4 regions of the Brevibacillus sp. SIMBA_040 genome follow, and region 3 is predicted to be linked to each of the others. Evidence: riboswitches for the same ligand, from Rfam matches in the RefSeq annotation. Region 3 holds a riboswitch; each other region holds the start of a gene.
The links. Region 3 has a riboswitch for cobalamin ahead of SB752_RS10210 (ABC transporter substrate-binding protein). Riboswitches for the same ligand answer to the same signal wherever they lie in the genome.
Positions count from the first base shown of each region.

Region 1: another riboswitch for cobalamin. It lies ahead of nrdI (class Ib ribonucleoside-diphosphate reductase assembly flavoprotein NrdI); the one in region 3 lies ahead of SB752_RS10210 (ABC transporter substrate-binding protein).
Region 2: another riboswitch for cobalamin. It lies ahead of SB752_RS23640 (ABC transporter substrate-binding protein); the one in region 3 lies ahead of SB752_RS10210 (ABC transporter substrate-binding protein).
Region 4: another riboswitch for cobalamin. It lies ahead of cobO (cob(I)yrinic acid a,c-diamide adenosyltransferase); the one in region 3 lies ahead of SB752_RS10210 (ABC transporter substrate-binding protein).

Region 1 covers NZ_JAWRXI010000025.1:35,187-39,357, forward strand. Annotated here, with positions in the region: gene nrdE (class 1b ribonucleoside-diphosphate reductase subunit alpha) at 1-1,845, opposite strand, end outside; gene nrdI (class Ib ribonucleoside-diphosphate reductase assembly flavoprotein NrdI) at 1,832-2,191, opposite strand; cobalamin riboswitch at 2,344-2,544, opposite strand; gene SB752_RS28620 (DUF2085 domain-containing protein) at 2,606-2,944, opposite strand; gene SB752_RS28625 (ACT domain-containing protein) at 3,317-3,829, opposite strand; gene SB752_RS28630 (hypothetical protein) at 3,866-4,171, opposite strand, start outside.
Region 2 covers NZ_JAWRXI010000016.1:67,983-72,153, forward strand. Annotated here, with positions in the region: gene SB752_RS23635 (M24 family metallopeptidase) at 125-1,225, shown strand; cobalamin riboswitch at 1,243-1,450, shown strand; gene SB752_RS23640 (ABC transporter substrate-binding protein) at 1,720-2,745, shown strand; gene SB752_RS23645 (FecCD family ABC transporter permease) at 2,788-3,825, shown strand; gene SB752_RS23650 (heme ABC transporter ATP-binding protein) at 3,822-4,171, shown strand, end outside.
Region 3 covers NZ_JAWRXI010000005.1:89,469-93,639, forward strand. Annotated here, with positions in the region: gene SB752_RS10200 (alpha/beta fold hydrolase) at 1-479, shown strand, start outside; gene SB752_RS10205 (MBL fold metallo-hydrolase) at 726-1,673, shown strand; cobalamin riboswitch at 1,787-1,936, shown strand; gene SB752_RS10210 (ABC transporter substrate-binding protein) at 2,067-3,062, shown strand; gene SB752_RS10215 (FecCD family ABC transporter permease) at 3,064-4,101, shown strand; gene SB752_RS10220 (ABC transporter ATP-binding protein) at 4,105-4,171, shown strand, end outside.
Region 4 covers NZ_JAWRXI010000019.1:16,684-20,854, reverse strand. Annotated here, with positions in the region: gene SB752_RS25380 (ABC transporter substrate-binding protein) at 1-310, opposite strand, end outside; gene SB752_RS25375 (M15 family metallopeptidase) at 372-1,082, opposite strand; cobalamin riboswitch at 1,298-1,516, shown strand; gene cobO (cob(I)yrinic acid a,c-diamide adenosyltransferase) at 1,641-2,189, shown strand; gene cobD (threonine-phosphate decarboxylase CobD) at 2,189-3,295, shown strand; gene cobU (bifunctional adenosylcobinamide kinase/adenosylcobinamide-phosphate guanylyltransferase) at 3,292-3,831, shown strand; gene cobS (adenosylcobinamide-GDP ribazoletransferase) at 3,828-4,171, shown strand, end outside.

The DNA.
Region 1 (4,171 bases), on a different contig from region 3:
TTCCTGTGACAAATACGGCATTGGATAATACGTCGTCGAGTTCGCATACGTTCTCGTTTCGATATGCTCGACGATTGGCATGACGCTGGAGGTTGCATTTTGAATGTACGAAATGCTTTGGGTTGGTGCAATCGCCAGACGATATGCGTGATACAGCCCATGAGTTTGAACCTGTTGCTTCAAGTTCTCCCAGTCTTCGGTAGTCGGGATATACATGCCTTCGAAGAGCCGCTTTGCTTTTTCCGTGCGTGGCTGATAATCAGTGATTACATACTTGTTAAAGTACGTGCCCTTTGCGTATTCCGATTGCTCAAATCCATGGAATGTTGTTTCTTTCTTTTTCGCAATCATCATGCTCATTTCGAGTGAATAATAGTTCATCATCATGAAAAAAGTCCGAACAAAATCTTTTGCTTCTTCACTCTCGTACGCGATTTTGTTCTTCGCCAGATAGCCATTCAGATTCATGGCACCAAGCCCGACAGAGTGCAGCTCGCGATTTGCTTTTTGCACACCTGGTGCATTTTCTACCTTTGTCATGTCACTGACTGCTGTGATGGCTTCGATGCCTTCGTGGACGGACTCTTTAATCATTTTGCGTTCCATCACGTTTGCAATATTAAGCGATGCCAGGTTGCAGCTGATATCTCGACGAATCACGTCCATTTCTCCGTAATTCATGATCGAGGAGGTTTCCTGCAGCTGGAAAATTTCCGTGCACAGGTTGGACATCTTCACTGCCCCAATATCTTTCAAGGCGTGATCGCGGTTCGCATTTGTTTTATTCATAATGTAAGGATAGCCGGATTCCATCTGGATCATGGCGATTTTCGTCAGCATGTCCCGTGCGCTCATCACGACTTTTTTCTTGATTCGATCGTTGGCAACCAGCTCATCGTACATCTCGTCCAGATCCAGATCATCCAGATGAACTCCGTATTCCTTGTACACCGAGTATGGAGCAAACACAGTCAAAGGCTTGTTTTCCTCAGCGAGCTTGTAAAAGACGTTCGGAACGATGAGGCCAATCGACAAGGTCTTAATCCGCGACTTTTCATCGGCATTAATTTTTTTACAATCGAGGAATTCATTAATATCCCAGCCAAAAATGTTGTAGTATGCCGCTCCCGATCCTTTGCGTTGTCCCATCTGGTCCGCATAGGAGAAAGCATCCTCTAGAAGCTTGAGTACAGGCATGACCCCTTTTGCTGCACCCTCGACACCTTTGATCGGCTCGCCGCGTCCGCGAAGCTTGGACAGGTTTACAGCGACTCCACCGCCGATTTTGGACAACTGCATGCACGTTCCCAAAATAAAGTTAATCGAGTTCAACGAGTCATCCATTTCAAGCAAGAAACAGGAAACCATTTCCCCCCGTCGACTTTTTCCTGCATTCAAGAAAGTCGGAGTTGCTGGCTGCAGTCTTTGATCCATCATGGAAACCGTCAAACGTTTGGCCAGCTCGAAGTCCCCTTGGCCCAAGGAGAGTGCGACAATCGCTACCCGATCCGAGTACTGCTCCAAATACATGGATTTGTCGTTTGTTTTCAACGCATAATCTTTATAAAACTTGGAGATGGCCATATACGATGCAAATTGAAATGAAGCGTCTTTTGCCAAACGGAAGACTTCCTCTACCTGCGAAGCTGTATACGTAACGTAGACGTTTTCGTAGTAGTCATTTTCAATCAGGTAGTCCATCCGTTCTTTAATACTTGCAAAAGCCAAGGTTTTCTCCTCAACTTCTTTCATGAAATCTGCAACGGCTTCACGATCCTTTTCAAGCTGAAAAAATCCGTCTTCTCCACGCTGCATCAGTTGGTTGTTCAATTCAATATGTCGCAATTGCTGCCACCCCACTCGTAAAATGTTCCACATCTCGGCCTGTTCCCGATAATTCAAATTTAGATATTACCGGAACGCCGTAAAGATTTGCAATCGTATCTGCACTTTTGGCAAAGCTTTGACCCCAGTTGCGGTTCCCGCTTGCCGATACGCCTCGCAGCAAGGAATGATTTGTTTTTAGAAATGTCGTCACTTTTTCAGGTACTTGTCCAAATCCGGTCGTGTACGTAACCAATATGAACGGTTCATCCAATATCATCTCAGGATTAATTTCCACATGTGGCAAATCGATCTTTTGGACAAATCTGCGTACATTCCCTGTTTTTGAATCAAAAGCAATTAACATATCCCTCATCCTTTACTGCGTATGTATACTTTCTGTACAAATGAAAAACGCATCCGACGATTAAAATGTCGAATGCGCATAATGATACTTGATCATATCAATTCGCATGCGAATTGAGCGCTCGAACACTTCCCTATCTTCCGTAGGTACTACAGCGTGTCAACGGCTAGGCAGGTCTCCTGGCTCGGGATCAAACGTTCTATTACGCCTTCCCGATCTTTCCCATCTGATCAGTGGCCTTTCCTCGAATAGAACTCTCTCATTACAGTGGCGGGACCGCGTCGGATTCTAACCGACTTCCCTATTAAGTCTGCCAAATCTAGTTGGCAAACACCTCTCCGCATCAATATGTAGTTGGTAAAACTTACTTTACCTCAATATGTCGTAGTAGTCAAGCATAATGAGCAAGAGTTGCTACATTAGCGATTCTACTAGAAAATTAACGGCTGAGACGATCAATACACCTTGACCTACCCCACTTAAAAGCCCTGTTATGATTCGAATCTGATTGGTTGATTCTCGCCACTTCCCAAACTGCGTGATGCCGTCCACTAGCATCGGCACCTGCATTAGGAGGCCTACATAAAAAGGCAAGGGCACCAAAAAAAGCGCAGGTAGAAAAACGTATCCAAGCAAGATGGCCATACACCGTGCGCATAACGGAAAAGGTTTGCCGTTCAAATAAATAGAACGGGACGGCAGGCGATGACAGGGAATAAACGAGAGAAAGGCTAGTCTCTTGTCTACTTTCATGAATGACCACCGCAATCCAGGCAATCCGGCGTGTGACATTCCAAGCACGGAATGTCAGGCATACAGTCGCAGCTATTTCTCACCCTCGATTTATACCTGTTGTACATCAACAACAATAAGCCCAGGCCGCTCAGGATCAGCACAGTTCCCCACAAAAAGACTCTATTTGCGAGCAATACAATACCAGCAATTACGCAAATGATAACAGCCATAAGTAGTAGATAAAACATACCAGATACTCCTTGTGCCTTTACTATCACATAATCAAGACATATAACCGTTAGCATATCCTTTTGAGCGAGTATTTACTTAGGGCAACGCAAAAAAACCGCCCACACGCTGCAGGCGGTGTCTCGTTTGGCCCCTTACGAATTACTGAAGGGAAACCACTTTATTGATTTGGGGTAGTTCTTCGATAGCGGATACAACATTTGGTGTAATTTCTTCATCCGTTACAGAAATGAGCAAGGCATTCTTCCCCTTTTGCTCTCGGGATACATTCAGCTTGGAGATATTGATCTCGAAATCAGCCAGCTTTCTCGAAACATCGTAGATAACACCGGGATAGTCGGTATGATGCACCAAAAGTCCATGCGCCCCTGGAGGGATGCGGCAGAAGCAGTAGTTGATTTCACTAATATAAACCTCACGCCAGTCCTGTGCTACCGTATATTTATTCGCCCCTACACGAAGCACAGCGAGATGATTGGCATATTCTCCGGCACTGTTTTGAACCGGTACACGCTCACCTAGTCCGTCTAATAGTTGTTTTGTGATTTCTTCTCGATTTTCATGAGTCAGGATACTGATAGATGCTCCCGACAGATCAGGCTCCAGTCGTCTAATCAACCCTGCAAGCTCACGCAATCCAGCAAATTGGGTCATGGCGATTCCTCTCTCTCCCAGTCGATTTTTCTTACGTTAGGGAAGAATCCACTCTTCCGGTTCTTTTTTTATAGAGGAGTGGTTCTCAGAGCGGAACCACGCAGTCAGATTTTGCCCATCCTTGGTATAGTAAATGCGATAAATCGTATTTCCTTTCCCGCTCTTTTCGAATGGACTTTCATCTACCGGAACTATGGTAATGCCTTTGGCGGCGATCTCTCCACCTTGTTCCTTGATCACTTGCTGAATTGTCGTCATATGCTCTTCATTTGTCGACGACATACCGAGAACTGCTACAATTGCTAATAAAACGGCTCCTGCTAAAAATGAAGCAATAACGAT
Region 2 (4,171 bases), on a different contig from region 3:
ATCATATTCACCTCTTTCATATGTTCTCCAATACATGGCAAAATTTTTACGAGAACTCTTCTTTTTTTTATGAGGAAATGTTATCCTCGCAATAGAATATTAGGCGAAAGCAGGGTGAAGTAAGGTGACAAAGGTATTTCAAGAGCGCATTTCGAAGCTGCATGATTTTTTGACGAAGCAAGAGCTGGACGCGGTGCTCATCACCTCTCCCAAGCATGTATATTATTTGACAGGCTTTTTTACAGATCCACATGAGCGCTTTTTGGGCTTGGTCCTTCCTGTGCAGGGCGAACCAGCCTTGATCGTACCAGCACTTGATCGTCAGGCAGCGTCGGAGGCTTCATCCGTCCAAAACATCTACACACATACAGATACGCAAAATCCGTACGAAGTATTAAAACAAACACTGCCAAGCGGTTTGTCTAAGCTCGGTATCGAAAAAAGTCATATGACAGTCGAGCGATTTGAAGCGATGGGACAAGTTGTCTCTGCTACTAGCTTTGTAGACGTGGAAGCACCGCTTCGCGAAATGCGCTTGATCAAATCCGCTGACGAGGTTGAGCGGATGAAGCACGCTGTTGTGCTCGTTGAAAAAGCACTGACAGAGACGCTGAAAACCGTGAAGATCGGCATGACCGAAATGGAGATTGTCGCTGACCTGGAATACCAGATGAAGCGTGTAGGAGCAGAGGGTCCTTCCTTCTCCACAATGGTTTTGGCTGGGGAAAAATCAGCTTTGCCACATGGAAATCCTGGAACGCGCGAGATTCAAGCAGGGGATCTGCTCCTGTTTGATATCGGGGTAGAAGCTGATGGGTACGTCTCTGATATTACCCGTACATTCGCAGTTGGTGAAATTAGCGAACAGCTTCACGAAATTTACGAAACGGTATTGGCAGCCAATGAAGCAGCGATTGCCGAAGTTCGCCCGGGCGTAACCTTTGCGCATATCGACAAAACCGCACGCAATGTCATCGCGGCAAAAGGCTATGGGGAGTACTTTATTCACCGTCTGGGACATGGACTCGGCATGGATGTCCACGAGTATCCTTCTGTGCATGAGCAAAATGAGGAGATACTTCGCCCAGGGATGGTTTTCACTATCGAGCCAGGAATTTATTTGCCAGGCGTAGGCGGCGTCCGTATCGAGGATGATGTGGTCGTAACCGAGACAGGGGTAGAAGTATTGTCGAGCTTCCCGAAAAAATTGACTGTAATCGGTTAAATTGCACGAAATAAACAACTTCATAAGCATTTCATGGTGCTGACTGGACGTATCTAATACGTCCCCTCAGCTTAATAGGGAAGACCGGTGAAAAACCGGCGCGGTCCCGCCACTGTAACGAGGAGTACCTAGCCAAGACCCACTGTTTCGTCTTATTGGAATGGGAAGGAGGCTAGTGTGCGACGATTCGTAAGCCAGGAGACCTGCCATGAAATCAGATACAATCGACCCACGAGGATGGGGCAGATGTGGAATTTAGGCATAATTCTAGAACTAGGCACAAAAAGCCAGATCTATAGCTGTGTCCACGTTTGTCAAGCACCTCCCGATTGAGAAAAAAGGGGGGTGCTTTTTTGTGCGGAAAAGGGGGTTGAAGAAAAGAATTGCAAAAGCATTAACGCACGCGTATAGTGATAAAAGTAAATAAAACGTAATGATTACGATTCGCAAAAATTAATTATCATTTCAAATCCATAAAGAGGGGTTAAGCAAACATGAAAAAAGTTTTACAAGGATTTTGGATTGCAGCAGTAATGGCGCTGGTACTCATTGTTTCGGCTTGCGGTTCTGCTGCACCAAGCACGACTGAGTCGAAAACGGGAACAGAGCAGGCTGCTAAAACGGAAACGAAGACCGAGCAGCCTGCTGGCAATAAGTCTGTCACTATCACGACAAACGGCATTGAAATGACCTATCCAGAAGCGCCAAAACGTGCGGTTACCTTAAACCAACACGTGACGGAAATCATGCTTGCACTGGGTCTTGCAGATAAAATGGTAGGAACAGCATATTTGGACGATCAGATTTTGCCTGAGCTCAAGGAAGCGTACGACAAGGTACCAGTGTTGGCCGATAAATATCCAAACAAAGAAGTGCTGATGGCAGCAAACCCTGATTTTGTCTACTCTGGCTGGAAGAGTGGTTTTGGTGATAAAGGAGTAGGCTCTATGGAGGATTTGGACAAGGCTGGAATCAAATCGTACCTGCAAGAGTCATCCAATAAGCCAGGCCCAACCGTAGAAGATGTCTTTGCAGATATTCAAAACATCGGTAAGATTTTCCGTGTTGAGGATAAAGCCAATGAATTGATTGGAAAAATGAAGCAGGAAATGGATCAAACAGTGAGTAAAATCGGTTCTGTGGACAAGCCGTTGCAGGTTTTTGTATATGATAGCGGAGAAGATAACCCCTTTACAGCAGCGAACAATTACATGACATCCCTGATTAAAATGGCAGGCGGTAAAAACGTATTTGATGATATTCAAAAGGGTTGGGCAGAAGTTAGTTGGGAAGAGGTTGTCAATCGCAAGCCTGACGTGATTGTAGTCGTGGACTACGGGGACAAAACGGTAGATCAGAAAAAGAACCTTTTGCTGACGAAGCGCGAGCTGGCAGATATTCCAGCCATTCAAAATAAAAGATTGATCGTCTTGCCACTGTCCGCAGCATCAGAGGGAGTTCGCGCACCGATTGCACTGAAAATCCTGGGAGAAGGGCTCTACCCGGACAAATTTAAATAAAGAGTTCTACTAGAGGAGGGAATGACTCTGCATCGGATCAAAATGCCTCTCATTATCATCAGCCTGCTAGTCGGGCTGGTGCTTTCCATCACGATCGCTGTCACCTTGGGCTCTGTAGATATCAAGCCTGCGACGGTATGGAAAATTGCCTTGTCGCAAGTTCCGGGAGTGGGTCAGTGGATTCCCATTGATTGGTCAAAGGGTGAGCAAACGATCATCTGGGATATTCGTTTTCCAAGAGTACTGCTAGGGGCAATTGTAGGAGCAGGCCTTTCGGTAGTAGGTGTAGCTATTCAGTCTCTTGTACGAAACTCACTAGCAGACCCGTACATACTGGGAGTTTCTTCGGGTGCTTCGGTTGGCGCCACACTGGTTATTCTCTTCGGAGCCTTCAGCATGTTTGGGCAATTCGCCCTGTCACTTGGAGCCTTTGCAGGTGCGCTTTTGTCTATCCTGTTGATCTTTTCCCTATCGCGGATCGGTGGACAAAACTCGACAGTACGTTTGCTTATGTCGGGGATCGCGATCTCGGCCATTCTGTCAGCAGTTACCAGCCTGATCATCTTTTCCGCACCGAATGAGCACGGTATTCGGTCCGTTCTGTTCTGGATGAGTGGTAGCCTGGCGGGAGGAAAATGGGAATACCTCACAATTCCGACGTTAGTCGTGCTGATCTGCCTGTTTGTATTGATGGCGCAATATCGCTCGCTCAATGCGATGCTGATGGGGGAAGAGTCTGCGGGAACACTCGGTGTCAATACGGTCCAATTCCGCAAGCAGCTTTTGATGATCACAGCTTTGCTGACTGGGGTGATCGTTGCGATTAGTGGAGCCATCGGGTTCGTGGGGTTGATGATGCCGCATATCGTGCGAGTAGTCGTCGGATCGGATCATCGCCGTGTCCTGCCTGTAAGTGCTCTATTTGGAGCAATCTTTCTGATTTGGGCTGACTCCATTGCACGGCTAGCCTTTGCTCCAGAAGAGCTGCCGATTGGGATCATTACGGCTCTATGTGGCGGACCGTTTTTTATCTGGTTGATGCTGCGCAATTCATATTCCTTTGGAGGTAGCGGACGATGAAGCTGGTTGCGGATAACTTATCAGTCAATCTGGAGAAGAAAACGATCCTGTCCAACGTGGGGCTTGAGGTCGCAGCTGGTGAGTTCGTTGGACTGATCGGGCCAAATGGCAGCGGGAAATCCACACTGCTTAAAAGCATCTATCGTACGATGAAGCCTCATGCGGGGTGGATTTCGCTGGACGGAGACGATGTATATAAGCTGTCCGCCAAGGAAAATGCCCAGCGCATGGCTGTTGTCCGTCAGGAGTCTTCGATCGAATTTGATTTTACTGTGATGGAAATTGTCTTGATGGGGCGCGCACCTCACAAGCGGCTGTTTCAGCAAGACACAGAAGCAGACCACGA
Region 3 (4,171 bases):
CTATAGAAGACACTGATGAGTATTGGATTCGTAAATGTAGACAATTTGCCACGATGAATGCCAAGCAACTGGGTGCAATATTAGATCCTATTTTGAGTTCGGCTCACAAAAGGCTATCCGATTGGGCACAAAGTGAAATCAAGACATTTTTGTGCAGTCCATTTTTGTACAAAGCAATGGCTTCGGAAATCGAACATTGGGAGGGCTGTGCTCGACGAATTAAGGCAATGGATAGTTTTCCTCAAGTGCCGCTTACCGTTATTGGTCGCGATCCTATTCAGTCAGTACTATCATCCATTCAAGACGGTGTTCCCGCAGAAGAAGCAAACATGATCGAAACCATTTGGCAGGAATTGATTCAAGAACAGGTGGCATTGTCCAATCTAGGTACCTTCATTTTAGCGAGGCATGCTACACATTCTATTCACTTAGATCGTCCAGACGTCATTGTAGAGGCGTTAATGCCATTCCTGTCATAAGAAGGAGTTGACGAGCGTTGGAACCGCTAAAAGAAAGCGTCCAAAGGTACAGTTAACACTGACAAAGCTGGGATACCGAAATCAGGCCGTGGAGCTGCCGGAAAGCACGTGAACAGCTCAATCAGGCAGCAGAAGCAATCGGAACTGGCACAAATGACGAGAGGTAAAATGATACAGTAAAGTAAAGAAAAGGCAGGCAGTGTTCAAAAACGATAACGAACAAAACAAGAGAAGGAGAACGATTGTATGCAGACAACAGAACCACTTCATCTGGGGCAGCGAATTCACCTGATTGACGGCTTTGATTTGGGCTTGCCTGGGCGGACAGGCACTTATGTGATTGCAGAAGAGGAGCTCACTTTGATCGAAACCGGTCCAAGTCCATCTGTCCCGTATATTCGTGAAGGTCTGGCCAAGCTGGGATATTCTCTGGACCAGGTAAAATACATAATCGTCACACATATCCACTTGGATCATGCAGGTGGTGCGGGCTTGTTTTTGCAAGAGTGCCCAAATGCCAAAATCGTCGTCCATCCAAAAGGCGCGCGACATTTGGTTGATCCTAGTAGACTTATGGAGGGTGCCCGAGTGGTATACCGTGAGCAGTTCGAGTCCTTATTCGATCCGATCGTCCCTGTTCCAGAGAATCGCTTAATCGTAAAGGCAGATGGAGAGACGCTGTCGATTGGACCTGGATGTACACTGGAATTTTTGGACTCACCTGGTCACGCCAACCATCATTTCAGCATCTACGACCCAGTGAGTAACGGGATGTTTACAGGAGATACGGCAGGAGTACATTACCCGCAGCTCAAAGAAAATGGTCTGCATCTCGTTCTGCCTTCGACTTCTCCCAACCAGTTTGACCCTGACAAGATGCTACACTCAATTGCACGTTATCGCGAGCGTGGCTTGGATCGGATTTACTTTGGTCATTTTGGTATGACTGACCAGGTAGAGGATGTGTACCAGCAAGTAACAAAATGGCTACCTGTGTTTGTCGCGGAAGGGGAGGCCGTCTTGGCGGCAGGACTTGGCTACGAAGAGCTCGCTTCAAGACTTTTGAATCGGGTAGCGGATGATTTGCAAACTGCTGGTATTTCTGCCCACCACGAAGTCTTTGGCATTTTAAAGCTGGATTTGGAAGTTTGCTCGATGGGGATTATCGACTATTTACAAAAAAGACAAAAATAGTGAAACAAATGGAAAAACCAAGGACCTGTCAGGGCTTTGGTTTTCTTTTTCATTCTTTTTTTTCTGGATGAGTGCTATCATGGTGGGTGAGTCATAACCTTATTTACAATAAAATAGTCCTCATGCAAACAGGTGCCTTGTTTCTTCGTAAAAGAAACGGGGTGAAAAGGGAAGTCGGTGAAAATCCGGCGCGGTCCCGCCACTGTGAAGCGGCATTCATATGTGCCGTAAGCCAGGAGACCTGCCTGTTTGTTTATTGCGCCAGTACCTTCGCGGAAAGGGTCGGCTAGCTCAGGTGGTACCTATGACGTAGTTCATCCTGAATGCCAGCCCCTTGCTCCGTAGAGGACGCAAAGGGGCTTTTTAAGTTAGGGAAGAAAGGAAGAGTTTACAATGAAACGATCGCTGCCATTATTCATCCCTGTTTTGATAGCTTTGAGCTTGGTTGGGTGCTCGGGAGCGGGCAACAGCCAGCCAGCACCAAATGCCCAGACTCCAGCGAAGAAGGAAGCATCTCAAACGAATCCTGCCACTAGCCCTGTGAAGGAGACAACATACCCGCTAACGTTGAAAGATGCGACAGGTAAAGAAGTAACATTCCAAAAGGCTCCTGAACGAATTGTTTCTACTTCTCCGGCTGAAACCGAGATTTTATTCGCGTTGGGCTTAGATGATCGGATTGTCGGAGTCTCTGAATATGATGATTATCCAGAAGCAGCTCTTGCAAAACCAAAGGTAGGTGGGGTCGTAACGCCAAATGAGGAAGCCATCCTGTCACATAACCCGGATCTCGTTATCGGCGGCATATCGATGGAAAAGGCTGTTGCTGACAAGCTGAAATCATTGGGCATGCCTGTCTACGTAACGCACCCGAAAAAGCTGGATGATATCATGAACAATATTATTGCCATGGGTGTTATCACGAACCGGCAGGAGCAGGCAGAAAAACTGGTTGCACAAATGAAGCAGGATATTGCGGAAGTGACAGATGCCGTAAAGAACGTAAAACCGGAAGAAAAGAAAAAAGTTTACCTGGAGTTCTCCCCTGGCTGGACCGTGGGAAAGGGAGAGTTCATGGATGAGCTGATTACCCTGTCTGGAGCGATCAATGTCGCATCGGATACAGAGGGCTGGAATGCCATTAGCGAGGAAAAGATTTTGAAGGATGACCCAGATGTGATCTTGTATGCAAACGGAATCGTTGATACGGCGACGTCCAAAAAGCTAGAGGACATCATCCTTTCGCGCAAAGGCTGGGAAAAAATGAAAGCCATTCGCGATAAGCAAGTGCTTGGCATGGATCAAAATATGCTCTCTCGTCCTGGCCCACGTATTACACAGGGCTTGAAGGAAGTAGCAAAGGCGATCTATCCTGACCTGGTGAAATAAAATGAAAAGGCGTCTATTGTTATGGGGAGGAGTGGCTTGCCTCACTTTGCTGGCATCTATGGTGGTCAGCATTTCGCTCGGCTCAGCCCAGCTTCCCCTTTCAGAGGTATGGTTGATTTTGATGCATCAGCTTCCCGGGCTGGGTGACCTGATACCGGTCAGTTGGCAAGAATCCTCGGAGCAAATTGTGATGAAGATTAGGTTTCCACGTGTCATATTGGCTGTCTTGGTAGGGGCGTGTCTGTCTCTTGCGGGAGCTGGCTTTCAAGGGGTGCTGCGCAATCCGCTCGCTGATCCGTATACGATGGGCGTTGCTTCAGGATCAGCAGTCGGTGCAGCCTTTCTCATCCTTTTTGGTCTGCACATCTCCTTTTTGGGGCAGTGGAGTATTCCGGTTGTGGCCTTTCTGACGGGATTTGTCAGCTTGTGGATTGTACTTCGACTGGCGAATACACAAGGAAAGCTCCAAACAGAGACATTGCTGCTCTCTGGAGTGGTCGTACAGGCATTCCTTGGCTCGCTTGTGTCGTTTATGGTGTCTCTATCGGATAAAGCTGTAAACGAGATCGTCTTTTGGCTCATGGGAAGCTTGTCATTTCGGGGTTGGGACTTTACATATGTGTTAATGCCTTATTTGATTGTCGGCCTGATGGTTCTCGTTTCTTACGCACGCGCACTGAATTTGTTTTCTCTAGGAGAGCGGCAAGCAGCTCACTTGGGCGTCAGTGTGGAACGAACGAAGCTGGTTGTCCTGATCGTCTCTACGCTTTTGACGGCAGGTGCTGTTTCTATTGCGGGAATTGTTGGCTTTGTCGGTCTAGTCGTGCCACATCTCGTTCGGCTGATGGTAGGTCCGGATTATCGACTGCTGTTACCGATGGCGACGATTTGCGGTGGGATCTATGTCCTCTGGGCAGATACAGTGGCGAGAATGCTACTGAGTCCAACAGAAATTCCATTGGGGGTCGTTACTGCTTTTCTGGGGGCACCATTTTTCGCCTATTTGTTAAAGCAGAACAAACGGCTGGGCAGGAGGTAGGCAATGATTCAAGTCACTGGCTTAGAAAAGTCATATCATCAGACGGCGGTTCTGGCGGACATCCACTTTT
Region 4 (4,171 bases), on a different contig from region 3:
CCAAGCCAGGCTTTACTTCTGTGGTGCCGCCATCGTACTCTACGAGACGCTGGTAGGTAGGGTAGGTGATTTTCCAGGCACTGTTGTCAAAGGTGACGGCGGGATCCAGTGTGCCTTGGTCGGCAGTCATCCCTACGAACAGGGTGTCAGCAGGAGTTGTCGATTTTGCCTGTGCGGGCTCTGCCGGTTTGTTCTCCGCCGGCTTTGTTTCGCCTTGGGATTGACTTGCTGGCGTACTGCTACAAGCTGCCGTCACCATGGTGAGGATTAGCAGAAGGGTAGTGAATAAATAAGACCAGCTACGCTTCAATGAATTCGACCCCCAAATATATTATATTTAATTATTTTTTAATATATTGTAAAAATTCTATTTATTCAACCATTATTTTTTCCATGGACAAGATGCCGCCATAAATTGGTCTTTGGTGCGTTTGCTGTCCCCAGCTGCGGGTGCCGTATTCAAAATGCCACCATTCTTTTGCATAGTTGACAAAGCCTGCGCTAGTCATGAGATGGTAAAGCAGACGACGATTGTCGCGGATCACGATTTCATTTTCGGTCGGCTGCGAAAGCTCTTCGTAATGCCTGGTCGCAGCAGCTTCTGTGAAATCGTCGAAGTCCGTACCCATATCCAGCCAGCCATCTGGTCCGGCAATAGTCAGATCTACAGCTCCTCCCGAGAGATGAGGAGACGGCTTGGTAATGTCAGTTGTGGGCAGGGCGACAAACTTGCGCAGCTCTTCGGCGAGTGCAGCGCCCTCTTGCCAGCCCTTCAAGAGCAGTGATTGACGAAATCCTTCATATAGGGATGCCTGTACCTCAAAGGAACGCCACCCGTCCAGTATGACCAACTCATAGCCGCTGGGCAGCTGTTCGGCAGCGGAAGCGAGTCTTCGGGCAGCTTCCTTTCGCAAGTACGCTTCTGGTGTTGTCCCCGCATACCCCAGGCGATAGTAAGCTGGATAAACGGAGATTCTTGCTGATAGGGTAGAGAGCGGGACCATTGCCTCGCCGCATTCTTTTACCGGAAGTGTGCTGGGTAGGACATGATCAGTTAGTTTCGGGATTGGGGGAGATATCAAAAAATTCACCTCCTTTGGATGGCTTTGGCAATATGGTAGCCGAAAAATAGTTTTTAGTAAATTGTAATTTTATTTAATTTTCTGCAATATGATGATTTTCGGATAGAGAGGCGTGTCTTTACACTCCAGTTTTGTTTGTTTCTCAGCTTTTGCTTGAATCCCGACCAGCATTTGCTATTATTAAAACAAGTGCTTGTCATAGAATGAAAAATGAATTGAATACGATACAAACAGGTCCTTGTTACTGCGAAAAAGCTTTTCCCGGTAGCAGGGTTAAAAGGGAAGATTGGTGAAAAACCAACGCGGTCCCGCCACTGTAAGAGAGTAGCTATTCTTCATGGCAACGGCGCCATCCACTGCCCACAAGGGAGCGGGAAGGAGAAGAATAGCGATGATCCTCAAGCCAGGAGACCTGCCTGTTCTTGTTTTTGCACTGCATTCCTTCGGGTTAAAGGAAGAGGTGAGGATCGGTGAAGTATGCTATCCACACGCTTTGTTTTCCTTACACGATAAGAGGAGAACAAGGCGTTTTTTTATTTCGATGAGGGGGTGGCTTTGATGAGTCAGCAAGACAAAAAGCGGGGCTTGCTTTTGGTTTATACAGGTGACGGCAAGGGGAAAACGACAGCAGCTATCGGGCTGGCTGTACGAGCGACCGGCCGTGGAAAAAAAGTATTGATGATTCAGTTCATTAAATCACCAGAACGGACGTATGGAGAAAAGATCATTTTTGATCGGCTCGGGATCGAGATCGTGCAAAAGGGAGTTGGCTTTACTTGGACAAAGACTCCGGAAGAGCATCGGGCAGCTTTGCAGGAAGCGTGGAGCTTTGCGCGTGAAAAGCTGATGGGCGGCGAGTACGACGTAGTCATTTTGGATGAGTTGAACAATGCGCTGGCGATTGATCGTTTTCCAATCGATGATGTGCTGCCACTATCAGACGTACTGGAGACGATCCAGGGTCGTCCGAGTCACATTCACCTCGTAATCACAGGACGCAGTGCCAAACAAGAGATCATGGACATGGCCGATTTGGTTACCGAAATGAAGCCGGTCAAGCATTACTACGATGAGGGGATTCCAGCTGTGCTGGGGGTTGAATTTTAATGGGTATTCTCGAAACCTACGGACACGGCGGCGATTTACTGTCGGCAGCCCAGCGCTTTGGTGTAGCCCCAGGAGATTTCCTCGATTACAGTGCCAATATTAATCCGCTGGGAATGCCAGTTAGCGTGACGGAGACGCTGTTGGCTTCGCTGTCTGCGATCGTCCGTTATCCAGATCCGGGACATCGTTCCTTTCGCGGGGCCCTTGCTTTGCATCTTGGACTGGGTGAGGAGTGGCTTTTGCCCGCGAATGGAGCAGCAGAGGCGATGGCTTTGGCAATATTGGGACTCAAGCCGCAAACTGTCGGTGTTGTGTATCCTTGCTTTTCGGAATATGAGCAACTTTCCAAGCAGTTTGGCGCGCGTGTGATCGGTTGCTATGGAAAAGAGGAAAATGGCTACAAGCCGGACCACGAAGAGCTGCATCGTCTGCTTGAGAAGGCGGATCTGGTGTTTATCGGGTCGCCGAACAATCCGACGGGGATTTTGTATGAGCCGGAGGAGCTTGTGCAAATCGCGCAGTGGTCCACTGAGACAAACACTTGGCTGATTGTAGATGAGGCGTTTCTCGATTTTGTCGCAACGGAGCGGCAATTTACGCTAGCGACACAGTTGGAGCAGTATCCGAGGGTCATCCTGATGCGCTCGATGACGAAAATGTACGCGATTCCAGGCCTGCGCCTCGGCTATGCCATCGCCCATCCAGACGTGATCGAGCAGATGCGTGAGAAGCAGGTGAGCTGGAGCGTCAATTCGTTGGCTTTGCTTGCAGGTGAGCTATGCTTAAAGGAGCATGAGTACGAGGAAAAAACACGCCAGCTGGTTGCCAAAGAGAGAGCGTATCTGTCAGAAGCAATTACGCATGAGCTAGGGTGGAAGGTATGGCCTGGTGAAGCGAACTTTCTTTTGCTTCGTTCACCGAAGCATTTGCCTGCAGAGCAATTGCAAGCGCGGCTCGGCAAAAGAAGAATCCTGATTCGCAGCTGTGCCATGTATCCGGGGTTGACTGAGCATGATGTGCGTATCGCAGTCCGCAGCCGAGAAGAAAACGAAAGACTGATTGCTGCTCTGTGCGAGGTCGCGGCGGAAGGAAGTGGACACGCTTGAGTCTGATTGTAGTAACAGGCGGTGTCCGTTCGGGAAAAAGCCGTTTTGCAGAGGAGCTGGCGCAGGCTTCGGGCAAGCGTGTTCTGTATGTAGCAACAGGTCAGGCTTGGGATGACGAAATGCGTGCCAGAATCGAGCTGCACAAAAAGCGCCGTCCAAGCGACTGGGGCTGTATGGAGGTAGGCGAGCGCCTATCTGAATATGCAGACGCAAGTGCTGATTATGATGTCGTATTGATTGACTGCCTCTCCACGTGGGTCAGCAATCTGTTAATGAATATTGAGGAAGCAAAATGGCGCAGCGAGCAGCACACAGCGGCTCTCTTGCAGGAGGCGGAAGCTTGGCTCAGGCAGGTTCAGGCATCCAGCCAAACGGTGATTGCTGTCACTAGCGAGGTAGGGCTTGGCGGTGTCGCCATGAATCGGCTGGGAAGATGGTTCGCCGATGTGCTCGGGGATGTCAACCAGATGAGTGCTCGTCAAGCGGATGTCGTCTATGCCGTCTTGTCTGGAATACCGTGGAGGATCAAGGGATGAATGCTTTTTTTCACGCCATCTCCTTTTTTACCCGGATTCCGGTTCCATGGCTGCGACCCTCTGAAGCTGCCTGGAAAAAGAGCGTCAACTGGTACCCGGCTGTCGGCGTAGTAATCGGACTTTTGCTATGGGGTGTGCACCAGGCAGGTGTGCACTTGTTTAGTCCGTGGCTCGCTGCCATTTTGACACTGGGTGTCTGGATTTATGTAACAGGTGGCCTTCACCTGGACGGCTGGATGGATTTGGCGGACGGGCTTGGCAGCAGCAGGCCGCGTGAGCAGGTGCTCGCGATCATGAAGGACAGCCGCGTGGGTGCGATGGGCGTCATCGCAGCGATTCT